2 regions of the Streptomyces sp. NPDC006743 genome follow, and region 2 is predicted to be linked to the other one. Evidence: riboswitches for the same ligand, from Rfam matches in the RefSeq annotation. Region 2 holds a riboswitch; the other holds the start of a gene.
What was found. A riboswitch is a leader RNA that binds a small molecule or an ion and turns the genes downstream of it on or off. The one in region 2 is predicted to bind ZMP and ZTP.

Region 1 (5,984 bases), on a different contig from region 2:
CGTGCCCGCCGTGAGCGGCGCGCGGGCACGTGCCCGCCGGCGGGCCGGGCTCAGGCCGACCCGGCGGTCTCCCGCTCGGCCGTCTCCTGCACCGGCGCCTCCCCGAACCGGGCCAGCGCCAGCGCCCCGGCCACCGCCACCGCGAAACCGAGCACCGCCAGCCAGGCCAGGCCGTCGCGGGTGCGGTCCCCGAGCCACACCACGCCGACCGCCGCCGGGCCGATCGTCTCGCCGATGACCAGGCCCGCGGTGGCCGTCGTCACCGAGCCGCGCTGGAGAGCGGTGGTGAGCAGCAGGAAGGCCGCGCCCCCGCCCAGAACGAGGGCGTACGTCGCCGGGTTGGTGAACAGCGTCGCCGGAGCGAGCGAGTCGATCAGCCGCACCGTCACCTCCACCACGCCGAAACCGAGGCCCGCCCCCAGGCCGAGCAGCAGCGCCCGGCCCCGTTCGGGCAGACGGCCGGCGACCGCGCCCAGGGCCAGCACGGCCAGACCGGCCGCGAGCATCGCCCACTTCAGCGCGGCGGAACCGGCCTGGTGGCCCTCGGCGCCGGACGCCAGCCCGAGCATGCCCAGGCCGGCGCAGACCACCCCCACCGCGGCCCACTCGGTGCCGCTCAGCCGCACTCGCAGCAGCCGCGCCGCCACCACCGCCGTCACCGCCAGGCTGGAGGCCAGCGCGGCGCCCACGGCGTAGATCGGCAGGGACCGCAGGGCCACGATCTGCAGGAGGAACCCGAGACCGTCCAGACCGAGGCCCAGCAGGTACCGCCACTGCCGCAGCGCCCGCAGCAGCAGCGCCGCGTCCCCGGCCGCCCCCGACTCCCCGTCGCCCGCACCGGCCGCGGCCCGGGCGGCGACCGCCTGGAAAACCGTCGCCGTACCGAAACACACCGCCGCGCCGAGCGCGCACACCATTCCAAAGAGCACGAAGCGACTGTAGGGGAGCGCGCGAGGGCGGGGCCGCCCGCACCGGTGTTCTCACCGCTCTCTAGGCTGTCGGACGCCGCGTCTGACAGGAACCGGCCAAACGCAACCCGGCCCGGCGGACGACGGCGACAGGAACGGCCACGGCACCGGCGGCACCAGCCACCCACGGCAAAAGCCACGGCCACGACAACGGCAACGGGGAGACACGGACATGGCGGAAACACGTCGCAGACTTCGCTCGGGAGCGGTCGTGCTCGGCGGCATGGGACTGCTCGCCGGCGCGCTCACCGCCTGCTCCTCCGACCCGGACAAGCGGTGCGTCGACCGCGACAGCTACTCGCTCTCCAAGGGCTACCGGGTCATCGCCGACAAGAACTGCAAGTCCGCCAAGTCCTCCTCCCACGCCACCTGGTACTACGGCGGCAAGAAGAGCGGCGGCTGGGTCGAGGGCGGCTCGTTCACCAAGCCGCGCAAGGGCTCCGGCGGATCGGGATCCGGTTCCGGCGGCGGCCACGGCGGTGTCGACCGCGGCGGCTTCGGCGGCGGCCACGGCTCGTCCGGCGGCTGAGGCCGGGCATGGAACGCCGCACCCTCGAACCCCGGCCCGGCTGGCAGCAGACCGTCGAGGCGCAGGGACTGATCTACCCGCTCACCCTCCCACCGGACTTCGAGGCCGCCCGCGCCGCGGGGACCCCCGTCCCCGCCGACGCCTGGGTGCCCTACTGGGACGAGAGCGCCTGCTACGTCTTCACGCTCCCCGAGGTGGAGGCGCTGGAGGACGTGGTCGAGGAACTGCACCGCATGTGCCTGGCCGCGGCCGGCCACATCGTCACCACCGGCCGCTTCGCCGACCTCGGCATCACCGACCCCCGGGTCGCCGCGGCCGTCACCGAGGCCTGGCACCGGCGCGCCGAACTCCCCTCCGTCTACGGTCGGTTCGACCTGCGCTACGACGGCACGGGTCCGGCCAAGATGCTGGAGTACAACGCGGACACCCCGACCTCCCTGGTCGAGGCCGCCTCGCCCCAGTGGTTCTGGATGGAGGACCGCTTCCCGGGCGCCGACCAGTGGAACTCCCTGCACGACCGCCTCGTCGCCGCCTGGCGGAAACAGGCCCGTCTGCTCCCGCCGGGCAGCCCGCTGCACTTCGCGCACTCCGCCGAGGACGAACTCGGGGAGGACCTGATGACGGTCGCCTACCTGAAGGAGACCGCCGAGCAGGCGGGGCTGGACACCGAGTGGATCTCCATGGAGGAGATCGGCTGGGACCCGCTGTCCGGCCGCTTCGTCGACAACGGCCTGCGTTTCATCCGCAGCATCTTCAAGCTCTACCCCTGGGAGTGGCTGACCACCGACCGCTTCGCGGGGCACGTCCTGGACACCCTCGACAACGGCGGCGGCACCGGCTCCACCCTGTGGATCGAGCCCGCCTGGAAGATGCTGCTGAGCAACAAGGCGCTGCTGGCGATCCTCTGGGAGCTGTATCCCGGCCACCCGAACCTGCTCCCCGCCTACCTCGACGGCCCGCGCGAACTGGCGGACACCACCGGCTACGCCGCCAAACCGCTGCTCGGCCGCGAGGGCGCCGGCGTGACCCTGCACGCACCGGGCGCCGCACCCGTCCCGCGTGACGAACCCTGCTGCTACCAGGCCCTCGCCCCGCTGCCCGCCTTCGACGGCAACCACGTGGTCCTCGGCGCCTGGGTCGTCGAGGACGAGTCCGCCGGCCTCGGCATCCGCGAGTCGTCCGGTCCGATCACCGACGAGTACGCGCGATTCCTCCCGCACGTGATCCTGTGACCGCACGCGGCACGGCCGCGTGACATGGCCGGGGCGTGCGGACAGCCGTGCGGCCCCGGCCCCGGCGGCCGGTCCGGCGCGCTCCCGGCCCTCCCCGCCGACCGCGCCGGCCCGGCGCGGCGCACCCGGACCCGGCTCCCCAGCCCCCTCCACCGTCCCTCCATCCAGCCCTTCCCTCCCTTTTGAGACTTTCTGGGTCCTGGCTCTGTTCGGTCAGCCGGAAAGGCGTCCGAAGTCTCAAGAAGCACCTCAATGAAACAATGGAGACCACAGGCTCACACAGGCCCGGACACCCGTGCGTCCGGGCCTCGCCAGAGGGGAGACGACGGACGTGAAGTTCCTGCTCGAAGTCACGGTGGACGACGCGCTGCCGGCCGAGGACAAGGCCCGCGAACTGGGCCGCATCCTGCGGTACTGGGGCGGCAACCTCCACCACTACGCACTCGTCCCTGGCGACGGCTCGCCGATCCACGACTCCGCCTACCAGGAGGTCGGCCACTGGCGCGTCACCGAGGCCCCCGGCGCCTGACCCCCGCTCGCATGGTGGACGCCGCGGCGTGACCGTGCGGGCCGCCCGGTAGGCTGACCTGCGGGCCGTGACTGGCGCGCTGGGCCCTGGCGTGGTGCCGGGGACCCGAAGATGGACCGACCATCGGGAAGCGGCCCGAGCAGAACGTGTGCCGTGCGCCTGGGCCGTACCGTGAACGCCGAACGCCACGTCCGGAGGTCCCCGAGATGTCTGCGCCCCTCTCCACCGAGTCCACCGCCTTCCGCGCCGCACTGGACGTGATCCGCGCCGTCGAGCCGCGCGTCGCCGACGCCATCGGCCAGGAGGTCACCGACCAGCGCGAGATGCTCAAGCTGATCGCCTCCGAGAACTACGCCTCCCCGGCCACCCTGCTGGCCATGGGCAACTGGTTCAGCGACAAGTACGCCGAGGGCACCATCGGCCGCCGCTTCTACGCCGGCTGCCGCAACGTCGACACCGTCGAGTCGCTGGCCGCCGAGCACGCCAAGGAACTCTTCGGCGCCCGCCACGCCTACGTCCAGCCGCACTCCGGCATCGACGCCAACCTCGTCGCCTTCTGGGCCGTCCTCGGCGCCCGGGTCGAGGTGCCCTTCCTGGAGAAGGCGGGCGCCCGCCAGGTCAACGACCTCACCGACGCCGACTGGGCCGAGCTGCGCCAGGCCTTCGGCAACCAGCGCATGCTCGGCATGTCCCTGGACGCCGGCGGCCACCTCACCCACGGCTTCCGCCCGAACATCTCCGGCAAGATGTTCGACCAGCGCTCCTACGGCACCGACCCGGCCACCGGCCTCCTCGACTACGAGGCCCTGCGCGCCACCGCCCGCGAGTTCAAGCCGCTGATCATCGTCGCCGGCTACTCCGCCTACCCCCGGCTCGTGAACTTCCGGATCATGCGCGAGATCGCCGACGAGGTCGGCGCCACGCTCATGGTCGACATGGCCCACTTCGCCGGTCTCGTCGCCGGCAAGGTCCTCACCGGTGACTTCGACCCGGTGCCGCACGCCCAGATCGTCACCACCACCACCCACAAGTCCCTGCGCGGCCCCCGCGGCGGCATGGTCCTGTGCGACGACTCCCTCAAGGACCAGGTCGACCGCGGCTGCCCCATGGTCCTGGGCGGCCCGCTCCCGCACGTCATGGCCGCCAAGGCCGTGGCCCTGGCCGAGGCCCGGCAGCCCTCCTTCCAGGACTACGCCCAGCGGATCGTCGACAACTCCCGCGCCCTCGCCGAAGGCCTGATGCGCCGGGGCGCCACCCTCGTGACCGGCGGCACCGACAACCACCTGAACCTGATCGACGTCGCCTCCTCCTACGGTCTCACCGGCCGCCAGGCCGAGGCCGCGCTGCTCGAGTCCGGCATCGTCACCAACCGCAACGCGATCCCCGCGGACCCCAACGGCGCCTGGTACACCTCCGGTGTCCGCATCGGTACGCCGGCCCTGACCACCCGGGGCCTGGGCACCGCCGAGATGGACGAGGTCGCGGGCCTGATCGACCGCGTCCTGACGGCCACCGAGCCCGGCACCACCGGCAAGGGCGCCCCTTCCAAGGCCCAGCACGTGCTCGACCCGAAGATCGCGGAGGAGGTCGCCCACCGGGCGACGGACCTCGTGGCGGGCTTCCCGCTCTACCCGGAGATCGACCTCGGCTGACCCGGGCGATCCGCCCCGCGCGACGGGTGTCCGCGGGGCCGGTGGTCCTCACCGGTCGGCCGGTTGTGACAAGAGCCCGGCGCGCGCCGGGCTCTTGTCACAGCGCGGCGGACGATTCGGTTCCGACCTGTTTCCGGCCCGTTCCGGATCGGGGTCTCTCACCTGAGAGAATGGTGAACATGGCCAACGACCGTCCGCCCGTCGCCCACCACCGCCCTCATGGGGATGGCTCCGCCATGCAGCGTCGTCCGCGTGTGCTCTCCGGGATCCAGCCCACCGCAGGCTCGTTCCACCTCGGCAACTACCTCGGTGCCGTCCGCCAGTGGGTGGCCCTGCAGGAGTCCCACGACGCCTTCTACATGGTCGTCGACCTGCACGCGATCACGGTCCCGCAGGACCCGGCCGAGCTGCGGGCCAACACCCGGCTGGCCGCGGCCCAGCTGCTGGCCGCGGGCCTCGACCCGGAGCGCTGCACGCTCTTCGTCCAGAGCCACGTCCCCGAGCACGCCCAGCTCGCCTGGGTCATGAACTGCCTCACCGGCTTCGGCGAGGCGTCGCGGATGACCCAGTTCAAGGACAAGTCCGCCAAGCAGGGCGCCGACCGGGCCTCCGTCGGCCTGTTCACGTACCCGGTCCTCCAGGTCGCCGACATCCTCCTGTACCAGGCCCACCAGGTGCCGGTCGGTGAGGACCAGCGCCAGCACATCGAGCTGACCCGCGACCTCGCCGAGCGCTTCAACGGCCGCTTCGGCGACACCTTCACCGTCCCCTCCGCGTACATCCTCAAGGAGACGGCGAAGATCTACGACCTGCAGGACCCGTCGATCAAGATGAGCAAGTCGGCGTCCACGCCGAAGGGCCTCATCAACCTGCTGGACGACCCGAAGACCACCGCGAAGAAGGTCAGGAGCGCGGTCACCGACACCGACACGGTCATCCGCTTCGACCCGCAGACCAAGCCCGGCGTCAGCAACCTCCTCTCCATCTACTCGACCCTCACCGGCACCGCCGTCGACGCCCTGGAACAGAAGTACGAGGGCAAGGGCTACGGCGCGCTCAAGACGGACCTCGCCG
Region 2 (5,984 bases):
GCGAAGGCCATCCGCAGGACGGACGCCTTGGCGAGGTCGTAGAAGAAGTTGACCCGGTAGGTGTCCCGGTTGTACTCGGCGGTGCCGTCGGTCATCTCGACGACGAGGCCGCCGGGCCGGCGCAGCAGCAGCGGCAGGGCGTGGTGGCTGGTGACGGCGTGCGTCTCCACGGCGAGCCGGAGCAGTCTGAGGCCGTTGTCCAGGTCGTGCTCCCACACGGGGGTGTCCCACTCGAAGAGTTTCTCGCCGCCCCAGATGTCGTTGACGAGGACGTCGAGGCGGCCCTGTTCGCGGGCGATGCGGTCGACGAGGGCGCGCACCCGGCCGTGGTCCAGGTGGTCGGTGGGGACGGCGATGCCGTGCCCGCCGGCCTCGGTGACCAGGTCGGCGGTGTCCTCGACGGTCTCGGGGCGGTCGTACTCCGAGCGGTGGGCGCGGGTGGTGCGCCCGCTGACGTAGACGGTGGCCCCGGCGGCGCCGAGTTCCACCGCGATGCCGCGGCCCGCTCCCCGGGTGGCGCCCGCGACGAGCGCGACCCTGCCCTCCAGTGGACGTGACATGTCCGGCCTCCTGTGTTTCTCGTGACTCTCGTGTGCGGTGTGCTCGTCGAGGGTCGCGTGGAAGCCGGACATCTCCTGTCGCCATTCGGCGCGGGTTCACCCGGGGCGGTGCCGGGCGTGTCAGTGCCCGCGGTCGATCCACTCCTGCAGGTGCGGGACCTCCGCGCCGATGGTGGTGCCCTCGCCGTGGCCGGTGAGGACCTTCGTCCCGGGCGGCAGCGTGAGGAGGCGGTCGCGGATGGAGTCGATGATCGTCGGGAAGTGGGAGTAGGACCGGCCGGTGGCGCCCGGGCCGCCCTGGAAGAGGGTGTCGCCGGTGAAGACGACGCCGAGACCCGGGTCGTGGAGGCAGACCGCGCCCGGCGCGTGGCCGGGCGTGTGCAGGACCTTCAGATCGGCTCCGGCCGTCTCGATGACCTGCCCGTCGAGCAGGTGCTCGTCGGGCTCCCGGCCGGGGTGGGTCATCCTCCACAGCGGCAGGTCGTCGCGGTGCAGCCAGATCATCGCGCCGGTGAGGTCCGCGAGGGCCGGGGCGGCGTTCACGTGGTCGTTGTGGGCGTGGGTGCAGACGATCGCGGTGAGCCGGCGCTCGCCGAGGGCGGCGGCGATGGCCTCGGCGTCGTGGGCTGCGTCGATGACGATCGCCTCGTGGTCGTCGCCGACGATCCACACGTTGTTCTCGACGTCCCAGGTGCCGCCGTCGAGGGTGAACTGCCCGCTGGTGACGAGGCGTTCGATACGGGCCGTCATCAGAACACCACCACCGAGCGCAGCACGTCGCCGCGGTGCATCCGCTCGAACGCCTGCTCCACCTCGTCGAGCCGGATGGTCTCGGAGACGAACTTGTCCAGCGGCAGGCGCCCTTGCAGGTGCAGGTCGATGAGCATCGGGAAGTCCCGGGAGGGCAGGCAGTCGCCGTACCAGCTCGACTTCAGCGCGCCGCCGCGCCCGAAGACGTCGAGCAGCGGCAGCTTCAGCTTCATCTCCGGGGTGGGCACGCCGACCAGGACGACGGTGCCGGCCAGGTCGCGGGCGTAGAACGCCTGCCGGTAGGTCTCCGGGCGGCCGACCGCCTCGATGACGACGTCGGCGCCGAAACCGCCGGTGAGGTCGCGGATCGCGGCGACCGGGTCGTGGTCCTCGGAGTTGACGGTGTGCGTGGCGCCCATGGTGCGGGCGGTCTCCAGCTTGCGGTCGTCGATGTCGACGGCGATCACCTTCGCGGCCCCCGCCAGGCGGGCCCCGGCGACGGCCGCGTCCCCGACGCCGCCGCAGCCGATCACGGCCACCGAGTCGCCGCGGCCGACGTTGCCGGTGTTGATGGCGGCGCCGATGCCGGCCATCACCCCGCAGCCGAGCAGTCCGGCCACCGCCGGGGAGACGGCCGGGTCCACCTTGGTGCACTGTCCCGCCGCCACCAGGGTCTTCTCCGCGAAGGCGCCGATGCCGAGGGCCGGGGAGAGTTCGGTGCCGTCGGTGAGGGTCATCCGCTGGCGCGCGTTGTGGGTGTCGAAGCAGTACCAGGGCCGCCCGCGCAGACAGGCACGGCAGGCGCCGCACACGGCACGCCAGTTGAGGACGACGAAGTCGCCGGGTGCGACATCGGTGACGCCCTCGCCCACCGACTCCACGATGCCCGCGGCCTCGTGGCCGAGCAGGAAGGGGAACTCGTCGTTGATGCCGCCCTGTTTGTAGTGCAGGTCGGTGTGGCACACGCCGCAGGCCTGGACCCGTACGACGGCCTCCTGGGGCCCGGGGTCCGGCACGACGATCGTCTCGACCCGTACGGGTTCGTTCTTCCCGGGTGCGATCACGCCGCGCACTTCCTGCGCCATGGTGGTGGTCCCTTCCGTCGGCCGTCGTCCGTCCCTGCGACCCTACGCCGTGCGCGGTCGGCGGCGGCACACGGTCCGGTGCCGCCGCCACCCGGTCGCCGCACACCGGGCGCGTGGCCCAGTGCCGTGGCTCAGTACTGGACCGCGGGGACCAGTCCGAACAGCGGGGAGACGAGACCGGTGACCGCGTTCAGCCGGCTGAGCTGGTTGAGGTCCTTGACGTGGTGGAGCGAGGAGAGCTGCTCGGAGACCGGGGGCACCTCGTCCTGCCGGCCGGCGGGGATGCCGGTACGGCCGAGGGAGTCGAGCAGACCGGTGGGGACCGCCCGGCCGACCACCGGTACGGCCGAGTCGGCGGCGCTCGCGGGCAGGGCGGCGAGTCCCGCGACCGAGACGGCGAGAGAGGCGACGGCGACGATACGTCGAGTGGAGATCATGCCCTCAGCAACGCCGCCGGGCCCCGGCCGGACACGGGCCCCGGCCACCGCTCACCCGTCAGGGCGAGCGGCCGTCCGCGCGCGGTGATGCCGGGGCGGGCAAAGTGACCGGCCTCGCGTGGGCGGCCGCGCTTGCCGGGGGCGGCGGGCCGGAGGACGCTCGAAGGAGAGGCCCGTGAAGGGCCGCTGTTCCGGGGCCCCCGGAGCCCCGGGGCTCCTCCTAGGAGGCCACCATGGCGACCACGGCAGGTCCCGTCTTCGACACCGGTGCGCTGCGCCGGGGCATCGAAGGGCACACGGCGTCCACTCTGCTGTCGCTCTACGCGGACGACGCCGAGATCCGCATCGTGGACCGCGACTCCCAGCCGAGCCACCCCAAGGTCCTCAGAGGGCGTGCGGAGATCGGCTCGATGCTGGAGGACGTCTACGGCCGCGACATGACGCACCGGCTGGAGCAGTGCGTCGTCCAGGGCGACCGCGCGGCGTACGCCGAGTCCTGCGCGTATCCGGACGGCGTCCGGGTGCTCGCCGAGTCCATGGTCTCGCTGCGCGACGGCAAGATCACCGACCAGATCATGATCCAGGCATGGGACGAGTGACGAGGAGGACCGCGAGGTTCCAGGTCAGCTCCCGGCTGACCTGGTCCTTTTCGGCCCGGGGCGGACTGGGGCAGGCGCGTTCCCCGCTGCTTCGCCGGGCGGGCCCGGCCGGCACGGCCGGCACGGCGGCCAGGTCCGTGCCGGCGGTCCTGCTGCGGTCGCTGCTGCGCGCGGCCCGGCACCGTACCCGTACGCCGGTGGCGCGCGCTCCGCGTCGTACCCCGCGTACCCCGCGCGCTCGCCACGGCCGCCGCCGGTGAGGGTCCGCGCCCCCGGTGCGGTCGGCGGCGCCGCCCGGCCTCCCCCGCCGTCTCCCGGTCCCTCCTGGCATAGGGTGGGGCCGGGCCGTGACTGGCGCTGAGGTGGAGCACCACCGGGGAGCGGCCCCAGCCGAAGTCACAGCCGCGCGCCTGGGCGATCCGTCGCACGCTCAGGAGTGGACATGTCCCAGGCCCGCCTCATGGACGGCACCGCGCTCGCCCGGCGCATCGTCGGCGAGAGCGCGCGGAAGGCCGCCGAGATCACCTCCCGCACGGGCACCCCGCCGTGTCTGGCGACGGTGCTGGTGGGCGAGGACCCCGCCTCCGTCACCTACGTCCGGATGAAGCAGAACCGGTGCCGCACGGCGGGCATCGCCTCCCGGCACGTGGAGCTGCCCGCGACGACCGGCACCGACGAGCTGGTCGGCACGCTGAGGTCGCTGTCGGCGGACCCGTCGGTGCACGGCATCCTGCTGCAGCACCCCGTCGGCGACCACATCGACGAGCGGGCCGCGTTCGAGGCCGTCGCGCCCGAGAAGGACGTCGACGGCGTCACCTTCGCCTCGTTCGCCACGATGAGCTTCGGGCTGCCCGGGTTCGTCTCCTGCACTCCCGGCGGGATCCTGCGGCTGCTGGACGCCTACGAGGTGGATCCGGCCGGGAAGCGGGCGGTGGTGGTCGGGCGCAGCGCGATCCTCGGCAAGCCGGTGGGCATGCTGCTGCTGGCCCGGGACGCGACGGTGACGTACTGCCACTCGCGGACCCGGGAACTGTCGTCGGTGGTGCGGGAGGCGGACATCGTCGTGGCGGCGGTGGGCAGGCCGCGGCTGGTGCGCGGCGAGGACGTCAAGCCGGGCGCGGTGGTCATCGACGCGGGCTACAACGCGGGCAACGTCGGGGACGTGGACTTCGACTCCGCGGCGGAGCGCGCCTCGCTGATCACGCCGGTGCCGGGCGGGGTCGGCCCGATGACCATCGCGACGCTCCTGGAGCAGACCGTGGACGCCGCCGCCCGGCAGCTCGGGGTCTGAGCCCGGCAGCTCGGGGTCTGAGCGGTCGTCCGGGCGTCCCGAGACGCCGGGCCGCCGCCCGACGGCTCGGGGGGCTCACGGGGGACGGCCGGGCGCCCGAGCGCGCCGGTGGTGCCCCTGCGGCTGCGCGGGTGGGCGCGCCGACATGGACGGGTCGTTCGCCGGTGGCGGGCGGCCGCGCGGCCATACTGGCCGACGTGCGCGTAACGATCATGACGGCGGGTTCCCGGGGAGACGTGGCCCCCTTCACCGGACTGGGGCACGGCCTGGCCCGCGCGGGCCATGCGGTCACGGTGGTCACCCACGCGTGCTTCGAGCCGCTGGTCGCGGGCTCGGGCCTCGGTTTCCACCCGCTTCCGGTGGACCCGCGGGCCGAACTGGAGTCCACGCGCGGGCGGGGGCTGCACCGCAGCGCGACGGACGCGGGCAAGATGCTGCGGGCCGTGGGTCTGGTCCGGGCGGCGCTCGCCCGGATGACGGACGACCTGGTCGCCGCCGCGGAGAAGAGCGACGTCCTGCTGCTGTCGGGGTCGCTGGGGCCGGTCGGGCACGCCATCGCCGAGGCGCTGGGCCTGCCCAGCATGGGCACGCACCTGCAACCGCTCTCCCCGACCCGCGAGTTCGCGCCGCCGCTGCTCGGCGGCGGCCAGTGGGGGGCGGCGGTGAACCGCCTCGCGGGCCACGGGGTGAACCTCGCGATGGAACGGGTCTTCTCGGCGGCCGTGCCGACCGTCCGGGCCCGGCTGGGGCTGCCGCCCGCCCGTCTGGGCACCACCCGCCGGATCCGGGCGGGGCTGCGGCTGCCGGTGTTCCACGGTTTCAGCCCGCTGGTGGTGCCCCGGCCGCGTGACTGGCGGCCCGGGCTGCGGGTGTGCGGCTACTGGTGGCCGTACGACCGCGACGACCGGCTTCCGGCGCGGGTGCGGGAGTTCCTGGACGCGGGGCCGCCGCCGGTCTTCGTCGGGCTGGGCAGCGCCACCGTGCCCGACCCCGCCCGGCTGAGCGCGACCATCGTGCGGGCGCTGCGCCTGGCCGGGCTGCGCGGGGTGGTGCAGCGGGGCTGGGGCGGGCTCGCGGCGGCGGGCGAGGACATGCTGACGATCGGTGAGGTGCCGCACGCGGCGCTGTTCCCGCGGACGGCCGCCGTGGTGCACCACGCGGGAGCGGGCACGACCGCGGCCGGGCTGCGCGCCGGGGTTCCGGCGGTGCCGCTGCCGGTCCAGTTCGACGAGGGCTTCTGGGCCGAGCGCCTCGTCTCCCTC

Region 1: it holds a riboswitch for ZMP and ZTP, as region 2 does, so the genes downstream of both, ABZ719_RS03750 (glycine hydroxymethyltransferase) here and ABZ719_RS16540 (bifunctional 5,10-methylenetetrahydrofolate dehydrogenase/5,10-methenyltetrahydrofolate cyclohydrolase) in region 2, are expected to answer to the same signal.

The regions. Positions count from the first base shown of each region.
Region 1 is NZ_JBEYJA010000003.1:144,266-150,249, reverse strand. Features, by position in the region: gene ABZ719_RS03770 (hypothetical protein) at 51-917, opposite strand; gene ABZ719_RS03765 (hypothetical protein) at 1,141-1,497, shown strand; gene ABZ719_RS03760 (glutathionylspermidine synthase family protein) at 1,506-2,729, shown strand; gene ABZ719_RS03755 (hypothetical protein) at 3,061-3,258, shown strand; ZMP/ZTP riboswitch at 3,316-3,430, shown strand; gene ABZ719_RS03750 (glycine hydroxymethyltransferase) at 3,465-4,910, shown strand; gene trpS (tryptophan--tRNA ligase) at 5,147-5,984, shown strand, end outside.
Region 2 is NZ_JBEYJA010000016.1:132,743-138,726, forward strand. Features, by position in the region: gene ABZ719_RS16515 (SDR family oxidoreductase) at 1-560, opposite strand, end outside; gene ABZ719_RS16520 (MBL fold metallo-hydrolase) at 681-1,310, opposite strand; gene ABZ719_RS16525 (S-(hydroxymethyl)mycothiol dehydrogenase) at 1,310-2,395, opposite strand; gene ABZ719_RS16530 (hypothetical protein) at 2,527-2,832, opposite strand; gene ABZ719_RS16535 (nuclear transport factor 2 family protein) at 3,066-3,431, shown strand; ZMP/ZTP riboswitch at 3,769-3,854, shown strand; gene ABZ719_RS16540 (bifunctional 5,10-methylenetetrahydrofolate dehydrogenase/5,10-methenyltetrahydrofolate cyclohydrolase) at 3,874-4,722, shown strand; gene ABZ719_RS16545 (glycosyltransferase) at 4,935-5,984, shown strand, end outside.